2 regions of the Nonomuraea sp. WAC 01424 genome follow, and region 2 is predicted to be linked to the other one. Evidence: riboswitches for the same ligand, from Rfam matches in the RefSeq annotation. Region 2 holds a riboswitch; the other holds the start of a gene.

The links. Region 2 has a riboswitch for S-adenosylmethionine ahead of DMB42_RS34960 (aminotransferase class V-fold PLP-dependent enzyme). Riboswitches for the same ligand answer to the same signal wherever they lie in the genome.
Region 1: linked by a shared signal. The riboswitch ahead of thrC (threonine synthase) and the one ahead of DMB42_RS34960 (aminotransferase class V-fold PLP-dependent enzyme) in region 2 are both predicted to bind S-adenosylmethionine.

The regions. Positions count from the first base shown of each region.
Region 1 covers NZ_QHHZ01000035.1:26,315-33,734, forward strand. The annotation lists gene DMB42_RS51615 (S-adenosyl-l-methionine hydroxide adenosyltransferase family protein) at 1-696, opposite strand, end outside; gene DMB42_RS51620 (DUF3263 domain-containing protein) at 815-1,114, shown strand; gene otsB (trehalose-phosphatase) at 1,154-1,924, shown strand; gene DMB42_RS53925 (hypothetical protein) at 1,960-2,541, shown strand; gene DMB42_RS51635 (sugar MFS transporter) at 2,519-3,694, opposite strand; gene DMB42_RS51640 (trehalose-6-phosphate synthase) at 3,736-5,160, opposite strand; gene DMB42_RS51645 (RNA polymerase sigma factor) at 5,192-5,746, shown strand; SAM riboswitch class I at 5,827-5,967, shown strand; gene thrC (threonine synthase) at 5,981-7,213, shown strand; gene DMB42_RS51655 (MoaD/ThiS family protein) at 7,239-7,420, shown strand, end outside.
Region 2 covers NZ_QHHZ01000014.1:197,276-204,695, reverse strand. The annotation lists gene folK (2-amino-4-hydroxy-6-hydroxymethyldihydropteridine diphosphokinase) at 1-332, shown strand, start outside; gene DMB42_RS34980 (DUF3180 domain-containing protein) at 329-784, shown strand; gene DMB42_RS34975 (acyltransferase) at 781-1,887, opposite strand; gene DMB42_RS34970 (NADH-quinone oxidoreductase subunit D) at 1,884-3,029, opposite strand; gene DMB42_RS53575 (DoxX family protein) at 3,153-3,872, shown strand; gene DMB42_RS34960 (aminotransferase class V-fold PLP-dependent enzyme) at 3,908-5,203, opposite strand; SAM riboswitch class IV at 5,251-5,366, opposite strand; gene DMB42_RS34955 (cytochrome P450) at 5,442-6,641, shown strand; gene DMB42_RS34950 (SAM-dependent methyltransferase) at 6,625-7,420, opposite strand, start outside.

The sequences.
Region 1 (7,420 bases), on a different contig from region 2:
CACCAGCTCGCCCGGCGGCACCGCCGCGAACGTCGTCCGGTAGGGCATCGCGAGCTGCCGCCGCCCCAGCCACACCCCCAGCGTGTCGCCCACCCGGACGCCCAGCGCGTGCAGGTCGCCCGCCGCGATCGACAGCTGTGTGTTGCCGTAGCGGTCGACCGAGACGACCTCGCCCTCGACCGAGCCGTCCCGAAGCAGCGAGGTCGGCTCGGGCAGCGAGACCAGCCGCTCGACCGGCACCTGGGGCCCCAGCTCGGTCGGGTCCAGCCCGCCCGCCAGCCGCCCGGCGACCGGCGAGAACACGTCCCGGCCGGGGAAGGTCGGCGACACCGGCCGCAGGAAGTGCTCCTCGTTGCTGAGCGCGTACGCGGCCCGCGCGCCGCCGCTGGCGCGTACCGCCCAGGACAGCAGGCCGTTGTCGGGGCCGATGAACACCCGTCCGCCCGCCTCGACCGCCACCGAGCGCCGCGCGCCGCCCGCACCGGGATCGACCGCGCCGATGTGGACGCCCTCGGGGAGGTACGGGATGGTCTGGGCGAGGATCGCCGCGCCACGCCGTACGTCGCCGGACGGCACCAGGTGACACACGTCGATCACCCGCGCGTGCGGCGCGATCCCGGCGATCACCCCATGGCAGGCGGCCACATAGCCGTCTTCGAGCCCGTAGTCGGTGAGGAGCGTGATGACTGGGGTCACATTTGGTGACTGTACGTCCGGCAATCCGCCGTGAACAGCCGCACTCCGCACATTACGATTGGCCACGGGCCGCGCCGCGTGCGATGTGAGTCGTACGCCCCTTCCCGAGGAGGACACGATGGGAACACCGCTCAGCGGTGACGATGCTGCCCAGGAACCGTCCCACCAACCCCTCACCGATCGCGATCAGGAGCTCCTCGCCTTCGAACGCCAGTGGTGGCGTCACGCGGGCGCCAAGGAGCAGGCCATCAAGGAGACCTTCGGGTTCTCGGCCACCCGCTACTACCAGTTGCTCGGCGAGTTGATCGACAGGCCGGAGGCGCTGGAGCACGACCCGATGCTGGTCAAACGGTTGCGAAGGTTACGCTCCACCCGTCAGCGTGACCGTGCGGCGAGACGGCTCGGCATGCGTCCCTGACCGGCTGGGTACGGCAGCCGCGTGAGGAACATCCCTGGTATGGAAGCGATCCTGAAAGATCCGTCCGGTGCCGTGATCGGGCTCGACTTCGACGGAACCCTGTCGCCGATCGTGCCCGATCCCGCCTCCGCGAAGATCCACCCCGCGGCCCCCGACGCGCCCGCCGAGCTGGGCGCCCACGTCGGCGCCGTGGTCATCGTGACCGGCAGACCGGTGGCCACCGCGCTCGAACTCGGGCCGGGGCTGACCGGTGTGCCCGGTCTCGTGGTGCTCGGCCACTACGGCTTCGAGCGGTGGGAGGACGGACGGGTCTCCGCGCCGCCGCCGCCACCCGGCGTGCCCCGCGCCGCGGCCGAGCTGCCGCTGCTGCTCGACTCGCTCGGCCTCCACGACGTGTCGATCGAGGACAAGGGCCGGGCGGTGGCCGTGCACACCCGGCGCGCCCCCGACCCCGAGGGCGCGTTCGCCGCGCTGCGCGAGCCGCTGGCCGCGCTGGCCGCCAAGCACGGCCTGGTGATCGAGCCGGGTCGCATGGTCCTGGAGCTGCGGCCGCCCGGCATGGACAAGGGGCACGCGCTCGGGCTCTTCCTGGCCGAGCGGGACGCCAGATCGGTCATGTTCGTCGGCGACGACCTCGGCGACCTGGCCGCCTTCGAGGCCGTACGCGCCTCGGGGCTGCCCGGCGTGACCGTGTGCAGCGGCTCGGCCGAGGTGACCGCGCTGGCCGAACGGGCCGACACCGGCGCCGACGGGCCCGACGGGGTGGTGGCGCTGTTGCGGGAGCTGACGACGGCCTTCAGTCGTTCGTGATTGGGCTGCAAGTGGCGGGTCCTACGTTGGTGCGCATGTCAAGACGATCTCTCGCCGTCGCAGCCGCCTCGGCCGCGACCCTGGCCGCCGTGCTCGCCGTCCCCGGGCCCGCCTCCGCCGCTCCCGCCCAGCAGCTCAAGCTGCGCGGCGGCCTGACGCTCTACATCCCGATCGAGTGGGTGGTCCACCGCCAGGGCGCCGACTACGTGCAGGTGGTCACCGGCAAATGCGCCAAGCCGCAGGGCTGGGGCTCGCCCGAGTGCGACGCCTTCTACATCCTCGGGCCCGGCGCGATCAAGCGGGGGGCCGAGGGGTTCGGGCCCTACACGGGCAAGGATCCGTACTATCCGGCCAGCGACGTGCAGCCGTGCCCGTTCAACCGGAAGTGGGGCGAGGTCGTCGGCCCTCAGGTCTCCCGGGGCTACCGGCAGGTCGGGCCGGGCCACAAGGCCGCCTACAACGCCTGGCGGGCGAAGTGCGTCAGCTACTCCGGCGGCGGGGTGAAGGGCACGTTCACGCAGCGCGAGTGGTATCTGCCGAAGAGCCGGATCCTCGTCGTGGACCAGTGGAACACGCCCGGCCTGACCGACACGCTCAAGTACGCCGACTGGACATGATCAGCCCGGCCACCGCGAGGCCGATGACCACGGGCACCAGCAGGAACGCGGTCCCGGTGCCGTAGCCGTCGGCCAGCGTGCCGAGCAGCAGCGGGCCGATCGCCATGGCGGCGCCCGCCCACACGGGCGAGGCGGCCGCCGCGCGGTCCGCACGGTCGCCGGAGGCGACGATCAGGGCGCTCAGCGCGAGCGGGAAGTGCAGGGACGCGCCCAGCCCGCTCAGCGCCAGCCCCGCGTACGACAACACCGGCACGGTGCTCGTCCAGAACAGCAGCCACCCGAGTGCCGTCAGCCCCAGAGCGCCGGCGAACAGCGGCGCGGCCGGCAACCGCAGCGCGAGCTGCGCGCCCGCGAACCTGCCCGCCGCCATACCGCTGACGAACGCCGTCAGCCCGGTGGCCGCGACGGCCGCCGTCACGCCCGTCCTGAGAGCGAACAGGTCGGCGGCCCACAGGTTGAACGAGAACTCCAGGGCCACGCAGCAGAACAGCACGGCCCCGGCGAGCTGGAAACGCCACCCGCCGCCCCCGGCCGAGGGGACGAGGGGGGCTTCGGCGCGGGTCGCGGCGGCCTCGCGAGGCGCCGGCCAGGTACGGCCCAGCGTGAGCGCGAGCACGACGCTGGCGGCCGGGGTGAGCCTCAGGGCGGCCCGCCAGCCGAGCGCGCTCTGCGCCACCTGGCTGAGCGCGAACGTCGCCACCATCCCCACCAGCACGCCCACCGCGTTGGCCTCGCTGAGCGCGGCCGGCCCGGCGGGCCCGTGGTGGTCGCTGAGCTCGGCCATCGCCGCGTAGAGCATGACCGAGCCGAAGCCGCCGGCCACGCCGTACCCGAGGAGCGTCAGGGGCAGCGCCGATGTGGTCAGGACGAGCAGTACGCCGGCGTTCATCCCGGCCAGGCCGAGCCAGCTCGTCGCACGCCGGCCGAGGAGCCTGGTGAGCAGGGGGAGGACGAGTCCGGCCCCGATCGTGCCGACCGCCATGGCGGTGCCGTGCAGCCCGGCCACGGTGGCCGTGGTGTGCTGGTCGGCGCGCAGGAGCGGGAGGGCGGCGCTCAGGCCGTACAGGAACGTGGCGAAGGTGCCGAGCAGGAGGTAGATCAGCCAGGTCGGACGGTCTCTGACGAGCCGGATGGGCGTTGAGACCGTCGACACTCGGCAGCCTCCGTCATCCGCAGCAAACCCGACATCTCATGTTAAAGCAGGGCGTCGAGCTGGGATTCCAGCCACTTGTGCGGCGGCAGTGCCGTGGCCGCCGCGTACAGCAGGTCGCGGCGGCGCCGGCGTTCGTCCTCGGGCATGACCAGCGCCTCGTGCAGGGCGGCGGCGGTGCCGCTCACGTCGTAGGGGTTGACGACCAGCGCGTACGGCCCCAGCTCGTCCGCCGCCCCCGCCTCGCGCGAGAGCACCAGGGCGCAGCGCGGCGACAGTACGGGCCCCTCCTTGGCCACCAGGTTCATCCCGTCGCGGATGGGGTTGACCAGCAGCACGTCCGCCAGCCGGTACGCGGCCAGCGAACGCGGGTAGTCGTCGTTGACGTTGAGGATGACCGGGTCCCAGTCCTCGGTGGCGTACGCGTCCTCGATCTCGCGGGCGCAGCGCTGCACCGAGGCGGTGTACTCGCGGTACTCGGGCAGGTCGTGCCGGCTGGGGTAGGCGAAGGCCAGGTGGACCACCTTCCCGTGCCACTCCGGGTGGGCGTCCAGGAACTCGCGGTAGGCCAGCAGGCCGCGCACGATGTTCTTGGACAGCTCGGTGCGGTCGATGCGGACGATCAGCCGGCGCCCGGCCACCTGCTCGGTGAGCGCGGCCATGTGCGACTCGACGTCGGGCTCGCAGGCCCGCGCCCACAACGCCGCGCCGTCCACCCCCAGGCTGTGGACGCCGACGCGGGTCGTCCTGCCCTCGTGGGCGACCGTGCCGGCGGCGCGGTCGACCCGCGCGCCGAGCAGCGCCTCGCAGCAGTCCATGAACGCCGCCGCCCACCGCCTGGTGAGGAAGCCGGCGTGGTCGGCCCCCAGGATGCCGTCCAGGACCTCCCTGGTCACCTCGTCGGGCAGCAGGGAGAAGTACTCGGGCGGCGCCCACGGCGTGTGGCTGAAATGGGCGATGCGCAGGTCGGGACGTTCGGCGCGGAGCATCGCCGGGGTGAGTGTCAGGTGGTAGTCCTGCACCATCACGCGCGCGCCGTGCCCGGCCTCCTCGGCCAGCGCCAGCGCGAACGCGCCGTTGTAGTCGCGGTAGGACTCCCATTCGCGGCGGAACTTCGTGCCGAAGCAGGGCGAGTTGGGGATGTCGTACAGCAGGTGGTTGACGAACCAGAGTGTGGAGTTGGCCACGGCGTTGTAGGCGCGGTGGAAGGTGGCCGCGGGGATGTCGAGCATGCGCAGCGCGCCCGTGTCGTAGCCGGTGCGGTCGAGCCGGCCGCCCGGCGCCAGGCGTACGGCGCTGCGGTCGCCGTCGGAGAGCGCGGCGCACACCCACAGCACGCCGTGTTCCTTGGCCACTCCCGACAGGCCCGAGACCAGGCCCCCACCACCGCGTTTCATGCTCAGCTCACCGTCGTCGTCGACGGTGAACGAGACCGGTCCGCGGTTGGAGGCCACGAGGACGCTGTTCATTCGGGCTCCCTTCGCCCATAGGATCCCAGCTATGGCGCTAGATGAGCTAACCGAGGAACTCGCCCGCTCGGCCGCGGCAGGAGACCATCGCGCGCTCGGCGAGCTCCTGGCCAGGATCGAGCCTGACGTGATGCGCCACTGTGCCCGGATCCTGCCCTATCACCAGGACGCGGAAGAAGCCTCACAGGACACTTTGCTGGCCGTGGCGCGCAACATCGGGCGGTTCGAGGGGCGGGCCAGGTTCAGCACCTGGCTGCACATCGTGACCGCCAACTGCGCGCGCACCACGTACCGGTCGCTGAAGCGCAGGGCCGCCGAGCAGACGTCGGAGGAGCTGCCCATGCAGAAGCCAGACGCGCGGCGGGTCAGCGTGATCGCGGGCTCGCGGCTCGACCTCCTCGACGCCATGGAGGCGCTGGAGGCCGACAAGCCCGACCTGGCGCAGGCGCTGCTGCTGCGCGACATCGTCCAGCTCGACTACAACGAGGTCGCCGAGCAGCTCAACATCCCGCTCGGCACCGCCAAGTCCCGCATCCACCAAGCCCGCAAGTACGTGCAGGGAGTCCTGGGGGAGGACTATCGCTGAGACGGGTTCTCTCGCATGTTGAGACGGGTGGTTGTTTCCACCACTTGAGAAGGTAGAGTCCTTTTCGAACAACTGAATATTGCTCATCCAGAGGGGTGGAGGGACCGGCCCTGCGAAGCCCCGGCAACCCTCCCGGCTTGTACTCGCGACCTGGCGAGGCCGACCGGGACAAGGTGCCAATTCCGGTTCGCGGTCAAGGTGGCCGCGGGCGAAGATGAGGGAAGGCCTCGCTTCATGTCGCTCGACTTTGGTCCTGCCGTCGCTCTGTCCTGCCGCGAGTGCGGCACGCGCTACCCCCTGGGTCCCAGCTTCGCCTGTCTGGAGTGTTTCGGGCCGCTGGAGGCGGCCTACTCCTTCGGCCGGGTGACCCGCGCGGACATCGAGTCCGGTCCCGCCAACATCTGGCGCTACCGCTCGCTGCTCCCGGTCCCCGCCGACGTCGCGAGCAAGCCCAACATGAACCCGGGCTGGACGAAGCTGGTCAAGGCCGGCAACCTCGGCAAGGCGCTCGGCCTCAAGTCCCTGTACGTGAAGGACGACTCGGGCAACCCCACCCACTCCTTCAAGGACCGGGTGGTCGCCATCGCCGTCGAGGCGGCCAGGAACTTCGGTTTCCACACACTCTCCTGCTCCTCCACGGGCAACCTCGCGGGCGCGGTCACCGCCGCCGCCGCGCGGGCCGGCCTCGACGCCTGCGTGTTCATCCCGGCCGACCTCGAAGAGGCCAAGATCGCCATGGCCCGCGTGTTCGGGGGCAAGCTGATCGGGATCGAGGGCACGTACGACGAGGTCAACCGGTTCTGCTCGGAGCTCATCGGCGACCCGCTGGGCGACAAGTGGGGGTTCGTCAACGTCAACCTGCGGCCCTATTACGCCGAGGGGTCCAAGACGCTCGCGTACGAGATCGCCGAGCAGCTCGGCTGGCGGCTGCCCGAGCAGATCGTCATCCCCATCGCGTCGGGCTCGCAGCTCACCAAGATCGACAAGGGGTTCAAGGAGCTGATCGCGCTCGGGCTGGTCGAGGACACGCCGTACAAGGTCTTCGGGGCGCAGGCGGCCGGGCGCTCGCCGGTCTCGACGGCGTACAAGGCGGGGCACGACGTGGTCCAGCCGGTCAAGCCGGACACGATCGCCAAGTCGCTGGCCATCGGCAACCCGGCCGACGGGCCGTACGTGCTGGACATCGCCCGGCGTACGGGCGGGGGCGTCGAGGACGTCACGGATCCCGAGATCGTCGCCGCGATCAGGCTCCTGGCCTCGACCGAGGGCATCTTCGCCGAGACCGCGGGCGGCGTCACGGTGGGCGTGCTGAAGAAGCTCGCCGAGACGGGCAGGCTCGACCCCGAGGCCGAGACCGTGGTGCTGAACACCGGCGACGGGCTCAAGACGCTCGACGCGATCAGCGACGGCGCGCGGCCCACCACCGTGATCCGGCCCTCTCTCGACGCGTTCCGCGCGACTGTCTGACAACCCAGGAAAGGCAACGAAAACCATGAGCGTTTCTGTGCGTATTCCCACCATTCTGCGCACGTACACCGGGGGTAACGCCGAGGTGAGTGGCGAAGGGGCGACTCTTCGTGACGTTCTCGCCAAGCTGGACTCTGACTACCCGGGGATCGGCGCGAGAATTCTGGATGAATCGGGCAAGATTCGTCGTTTTGTCAACGTTTACGT
Region 2 (7,420 bases):
TCGTCGTGGCCGAGACCGAGTTGCCGCCCCGCACGCTGCTGGAGCGGGCGCTCGGCGTGGAGAACGCCTACGGACGGGTACGCGAGGAGCGGTGGGGGCCGCGTACGCTCGACGTCGACCTGATCGTCGTCGGCGAGGACACCTGCGACGACGCCGAGCTGACGTTGCCCCATCCGCGGGCCCACGAGCGGGCCTTCGTGCTGGTGCCCTGGTCGGTGATCGACCCCGAGGCCACGGTGCCGGGCCGGGGCCGCATCGCCGACCTGCTGGCCGGGCTCGACCGGCGGGGCGTGCGCCTGCGTGAGGACCTGAAGCTGCAGAGGCCCGATTGAGGCCGACGCACCCCGGCCGCCTGGCCGCTCTCCTCGTCGTCGTCGCCCTCGTCGTGTGGGCGGCGGTCCGGCACTTCTACTCCGAGCTGCCCATCATGCCGTGGACGGCGATCCCCACCGTGTTGCTGCTGGCCCTCGGCGAGGGTTACAGCGGATGGGTGACCAAGGCCAGGATCGCCAGGAAGCCGGACACCAAGCCGGTCGAGCCGCTGGCGGTGGCCCGGCTGGCGGCGCTGGCCAAGGCGGCGGCGTACGCGGGGGCGGTGTTCGCCGGGATGTTCGCCGGGTTCGCCGCGTACACGCTGCAGATCTTCGACCGGGAGACGCCGCGCTCGGAGTTCTTCGTGGCGGCCGGGTCGTTCGTGGCCTGCGTGGTGCTCGTCTGCGCGGCCCTCTACCTCGAACACTGCTGCCGCATCCCCAAGGACTCCGACGAGCGCAAGACCGACTAGCGCGGCTCCCCGGCCTCGCGCGTGCGCCCGGCCGGGGTCCGGCGGCGGCCGAAGAGGTAGATGACCGGAAGGGTGCAGATCAGGGGGCCGATGATGGCGATCGGCCGCTCCAGCCACCACTTCAGGTCCGGCGGGATCTTGGTGCCGAGGTTGCCGAACAGCCACCACGACAGCCCTAAGGCGATCGCCATGCCGGTCGTGTGGAAGAGGAACAGCGGCAGGGCGTAACGGTTGATGAAGGAGTTCGCACGGGCCCAGCGGGGACGTTCGAGCACCCGTTCCATGGCCGGGCGCAGCACCTCCACCAGGCCGATCTGGAAGATCAGCAGGGCGACGATGACGAACGTCGGCGGGGCCATGTTCGACCACTTGTCCCCGGGCACGCCGACCATCGAGCCCGGGTAGATGCCCGAGTAGACCAGGCCGAACAGGGCGAACAGGCCCGTCCACAGGATGCCGATGTCGTACCGCCTGGGCAGGATGACGATCCGGTCGTAGAAGAAGCCCGCCTGGTGGGCCAGGCCCCAGACGATGATCATGTTCAGCCAGCCGGCCCACTCGTAGCCGTAGCGGAAGCGCACCACGTCCACGACCAGGGCCGAGCCGCCGAGCCAGATGAGGGCCAGCACGTCGTAGCGCCTGTGCAGCCACAGGGCCACCGGCAGCAGCGCGATCAGCACCAGGTAGACGCCGAGGAACCACAGCGGGCTGAGTACGAGCAGCACCACCCGCCACATCCACTCCACGCCGAACGCCCAGGTCACGACCGCGCCGACGGAGATCCACACGCCGCACAGGAACAACGCCGGCAGGGCCAGCGCGCGGATGCGCCGCCAGACGAACGCCCCGATGCCCACGCCGCGTGCCTGGGCCCGGTTCCAGGACAGCAGGTGCACGTGGCCGCCGACGTAGAAGAACAGCGGCAACACCTGGAGCAGCCAGGTCAGGATCCACAACCCCGAGGTGAAACCGAGCGGGCTGGTGGGCTCGGGTCCGGTGGGCTTCCACTCCAGGATCGTGAACGCCCAGTGCCAGACCACCACCACGATGAGGCTGAGAGCGCGGAGCCAGTCGACGTACTTGTCGCGTTGGGGAGTGCTCACTTGTCGATGTCACCCACGACGAAGAACATCGAGCCGAGGATGGCGATCATGTCGGCCACCAGGTTGCCGGGCAGCAGCTCGCGCAGCACCTGGACGTTGCCGAAGGAGGCCGAGCGCAGCTTGAGCCGCCACGGCGTCTTGTCGCCCTTGGAGACCAGGTAGTAGCCGTTGATGCCGAGCGGGTTCTCGGTCCACGCGTACGTGTGGCCCTCGGGCACCTTGAGCACCTTCGGCAACCGCTGGTTGATCGGCCCGGGAGGCAGCTCGCGCAGCCGTTCGACGCAGGCTTCGGCGAGGTCGAGCGAGACCTTGAGCTGCGCGAACAGCACCTCGAACCGGGAATGGCAGTCGCCCGCCTTCCGGGTGACGACCTCGACGGGCAACTCGCCGTAGGCCAGGTACGGGTCGTCGCGCCGCAGGTCGAGGTCGACCCCCGAGGCGCGGGCGATGGGCCCGCTGACGCCGTACTGGAGGATCTGCTCGCGGGTCAGCACGCCGACCCCCTTGGTACGGGCGAGGAAGATCTCGTTGTTCAGGATGAGGCCCTCGATGTCGGGCACCCGGCGGCGGGTCTCGGCGACGGCCTGCGCGACCCGGTCGAGCCAGCCGAGCGGCAGGTCCTCCTTGAGGCCGCCGACCCGGTTGAACATGTAGTGCATGCGCCCGCCGGAGATCTCCTCCATGACGGCCTGGATGCGTTCGCGCTCGTTGAAGGCGTAGAAGACGGGGGTGATCGCGCCGAGTTCGAGTGGGTAGGAGCCGAGGAACATCAGGTGGTTGAGCATGCGGTTGAGCTCGGCCAGCAGCGTACGGGCCCACACGGCCCTGACCGGCGGTTCCATACCGAGCAGCCGTTCGGCGGTCAGCTCGACGCCCAGCTCGTTGGCGAACCCCGACAGCCAGTCGTGCCGGTTGGCGAGCATGATGATCTGCCGGTAGTCGCGGACCTCGAACAACTTCTCCGCGCCCCGGTGCATGTAGCCGATGATCGGCTCGGCCGCCGCGATGCGCTCGCCGTCGAGGGTCAGCCGGAGCCTGAGCACGCCGTGCGTGGAGGGGTGTTGGGGACCGATGTTGAGGATCATGTCCTCGGTCGCCAGCTCCTTCGCGCCCGCGCCGAGCCCGACCACGCGTTCCGTCATAGGGCCCATGCTGCCACCGTCCCGCGAGGTGGGCCAGCGTGGGGGATGGTCAAGGAATCGTATGGCAACGCATCCCGAAGCCAGACATGGGGATCAACACCGGGAACGGGGGGAGAAAGCACTGTGAAGAGAGTTCTGTTTGATGTGGCCGCCCTGATCTCCAGGGTGGTGCTCGGTGTGATCTTCGTGGCGCACGGCTGGCAGAAGTGGCAGGGCGGGCTGGGTGCCGCGGCGGCGGAGTTCCGGGAGATGGGCGTGCCCATGCCCGGGTTGTCCGCGGGATTCGCCGCCATCGTGGAGTTGATCGGCGGTGTCCTGCTGATCCTCGGCCTCTTGGTACGTCCGGTGGCGTTGCTGCTGCTCATTGACATGATCGGCGCGATCGTCTTCGTGCACATAGGACGCGGGGTGTTGTCGCAGAACGGCGGCTGGGAGCTGCCGGGGGCGCGGGGCGCGCTCGCTCTGATGCTCGCCGCGCTGGGCGGCGGCCGGATCGGCCTCGACGGCATCGTCAACACGATGTTCCGGCGCCGCAGGGAACGCCGGATCGCCGAGGACGACCTCGCCGCGCATCGGCCGGTCCGGCGCGCCGAGCCGACGACCGTCGTCACCGAGGAGCCCACGACGCAGCCCATGAGGGAGCCCACGACGCAGCCCACGACGCAGGTGCGGCCCGCGGGTGGCCCCACGACGCCGGCCAGGCCCGAGGGGGAGGCCGAGCAGCCCAACGTGCCGAGGCAGCCGGGCGCGCCGCGGCCCGGTCACCTCAACGACGAGGACATGAGGGACATCGACGCCCTGGTCTCGGACGAGCCGACCCAGCCGAAGCCGCCCAACCGCTGACGACCGACCCGGCAAAAGCCCTCTGACCGCTGAGGTCAGCGGCCGACCAGGTCGCGCAGGGCCTCGATCAGGCGGTCGACGTGCTCCTGCGTGCTGCCGATGCCGATCGAGGCCCGCACCGCCGACGCGGTGCCGTCCTCGCAGCCGCCGTCCGCCGTGCCCAGCAGGTGGCGGACGAACGGGTGCGCGCAGAACTTCCCGTCACGCACGCCGATGCCGTACTCGCCGGACAGCGCCTCGGCCACCTCCCGGGCCGAGTAGCCGTCCACCACGAACGACACGATCCCCACCCGCGGGTGGTCCTCGCCCCACAGCGACAGCTCGTGCACCCCCTCGATCGAGGCCAGGCCGGCGCGCAGGCGGGCGATCAGGCGCTCCTCCTCGCGTACCAGCTCGGTCCAGCCGGTGGCGGTGAGCGCGTCGCAGGCGGCGGCCAGGGCGATGGCGCCCAGCACGTTGGGGGTGCCCGCCTCATGGCGGGGCTCGGGGTCGTCGTGCCATTCGGTGGTCTCGCCCACCGAGCGCACCGCGCCGCCGCCCTTGAGGTACGGCTCGCCCTCGGCCAGCCAGTCACGCCGTCCGATCAGCACGCCGGCGCCGAAGGGCGCGTACAGCTTGTGGCCGGAGAAGGCCACGTAGTCCAGGTCGAGCGCGGTCAGGTTGAGCCTGCGGTGCGGTACGAGCTGGGCGGCGTCCACCAGGATCCGGGCGCCGTGCCGGTGGGCGATGTGGGCGAGGGCGGCGATCGGCCACAACTCGCCGGTGACGTTCGAGGCGGCGGTGACCACGAGCAGCTTGGGGCCCTCGATCCCGGCCAGCGCCTCGTCGGCGGCGCGGACGGCCTCACCGGGGAAGGCGGGGGGCGCGAGGCGTACGGACCGCTCCCAGGGCAGCAGCGAGGCGTGGTGCTCGGAGTCGAAGACGACCACGGTCGTGCCCTCGGGCAGGCAGCGGGCCAGCAGGTTGGTGGCGTCGGTGGTGTTGCGGGTGAAGATGACGGCGTCGTCCGGGCGGGCGCCGACGAAGGCCCTGACCGTGTGGCGGGACTGCTCGTACCGGGCGGTGGTGAGCTGGGAGGCGTAGCCCGCGCCGCGGTGGACGCTGGAGTAGGCCGGGAGCGCGGCGGCGACGGCGGCGCTGACCGGCTCAAGACAAGGGGCGCTGGCGGCGTAGTCGAGGTTGGCGTAGCTGACCAGGCGGCCGCCCTTGACCGGGACCTCCAGGTCGGCGCCGAGCACGGCGGGGATCAGCCGTCCGGAGGGGGCGGAGGTGGCGGCGGGGGCCTCGACGGCCTGGGCGGGCAGCGAGTTGAAGATCGTCAGCGTGGACATGGCACGGCTCCTCACGGGGTCGGTCGGACCCCTGGGAACAGCCACGGAGCCCGCGCTTGCCCGCCACACCTCGTGACGGACCAGGTCTTCACCCGGGGCACCCCGCCGCGGACGCGAGGGTTGCCGGCCAGCTAGCCGGGGCTTGTCGCTGGCACTCATGACCTACGACCGCACTATAACCGACACCCGGGCATCATTCGCAAGCCCAGCAGGTCAGCACGTCTCATAAGATGAAATAGTGCGCTTTGATCCCTGGAATCCGGATTTCGTCGCCGACCCTTACCCGGCTTACGACGAGCTGAGGCGCGAGGCGCCCGTCCACTACTTCGAGCCGTCCAACCAGTGGCTGATCTCCCGGCACGCAGACGTGAACGCGCTGCTCAGGGACCGGCGGCTGGGCCGCGACTACACCCACGTCGCCACCCACGAGGAGTTCGGCCGGCAGCCCGAGCCGGAGTTCCAGGAGCCCTTCTGGCGTGTCAGCAGGAACGGCATGCTGGAGGTCGAGCCGCCGGACCACACGAGGCTGCGCCGGCTGGTGTCCAAGGCGTTCACGCCGCGCATGGTCGAGTCGCTGCGCCCCCGCGTACGGGCCATCGCCGAGGGCCTGATCGACGCGTACGTCGAGAAGGGCGGCGGCGACCTGATCGCCGAGGTCGCCGAGCCGCTGCCGGTCACCGTGATCGCCGAGATGCTCGGCGTCCCCGAGCAGGACCGCCACCTGCTGCGCCCGTGGTCGGCCGACATGTGCGGCATGTACGAGCTCAACCCCGACCTGGACACCCAGCACAAGGCGGTGCGCGCGGCCGAGGAGTTCGAGTCCTACCTCAAGGACCTGGCCCGCGAGCGCGTGGCCAACCCCGGCGACGACCTGGTCAGCGCCCTGGCCGCGATCCCCGAGCTGACCCCGGACGAGCTGGCCGGCACCTGCGTCCTGCTGCTCAACGCGGGCCACGAGGCCACGGTCAACGTCACCGGCAACGGCTGGCGGGCCCTGCTCAAGAACCCCGGCGAGCTGGCCCGGCTGCGCGCCGACCGTTCGCTGCTGCCGACCGCCATCGAGGAGCTGCTGCGCCACGACACCCCACTCCAGCTCTTCGAACGCTGGGTGCTGGAGGACATCGAGGTCGACGGCGTGCGGATCCCGCGCGGCTCGGAGGTCGCCTGCCTGTTCGGCTCGGCCAACCGGGACCCCGAGGTGTTCGAGGACCCGGACCGGCTCGACCTGGGCCGGCCGGACAACCCGCACATCTCCTTCGGCGCGGGCATCCACTTCTGCCTGGGCGCGCCGCTGGCCAGGATCGAGCTGACGGAGTCGTTCAACGCGCTGCTGGACCGCGTGGGGACGATCGAGCTGCGCTCGGAGCCGGTCTACAAGCCCGGGTTCGTCATCCGCGGCCTGCACTCGCTCGACCTCGACGTCACCGGCTCTGGCTGAGCCACCCGAACCCGCCGAGCCCGGCCGGATCGATCAGCTCCGCCTCCTCCGAGGCCCTCGACAGGGCGCGTACGTAGGCGCGCGGATCGGTGTGCGCCAGGTCGACCGGCGGGCGGGTGCCGGTGAGGCCCAGCGTCCGCAACACGTTGCGCTGTGTGGACAAGGTTGTGGATATCGCGCCGGCCCGCCGCCCGGCCTCGGCGCATGCGTCGAGGGCGACGTGGGCGGTGATGTCGCAGGTCCCGTCGGGGATCGGGGTGACGACCGAGCCGTCGCGGTAACCGGTCAGCGTGCCGCAGAGCGGTCGGTTATCCACAGGGTGTGCATAATCCACGGCTATCGCCCGGCCGCGGGCGAGGCGTACCAGAACGGAGGCCCAGGCGTCGTCGCGGGGGCGGCCGATCTCGGCGCGGGTGCCCACGTGGTGCAGCGGCCACCAGCGGTCGAGCCATTCGCGGTCGGCGGGCCGCAGCGGGCCGCCGAGGCGCTCCTCGCCGGTCCGGGTGTTGACCATGACCAGGCGGGGGCCGCCGGAGGTCTGCTCGGCCACGTCGAGCGGGATGTTGTCGAGCCACTCGTTGGCGATGGCCAGGCCGGTGATGCTGGTGGGCAGCGTGCGGCTCCACTCCACCTGCTCGGGCAGACCGGCGGGCCTGGCGGACAGGTCGACGCAGGTGACCCGGAGCCGGTCGCGCAGGTCGGGCCCGGCCGCCGCGAGCACGCGGCCGACCAGCACGCCCTCGCCTGAGCCGATGTCGACCAGGTCGAGCGGGTCGGGG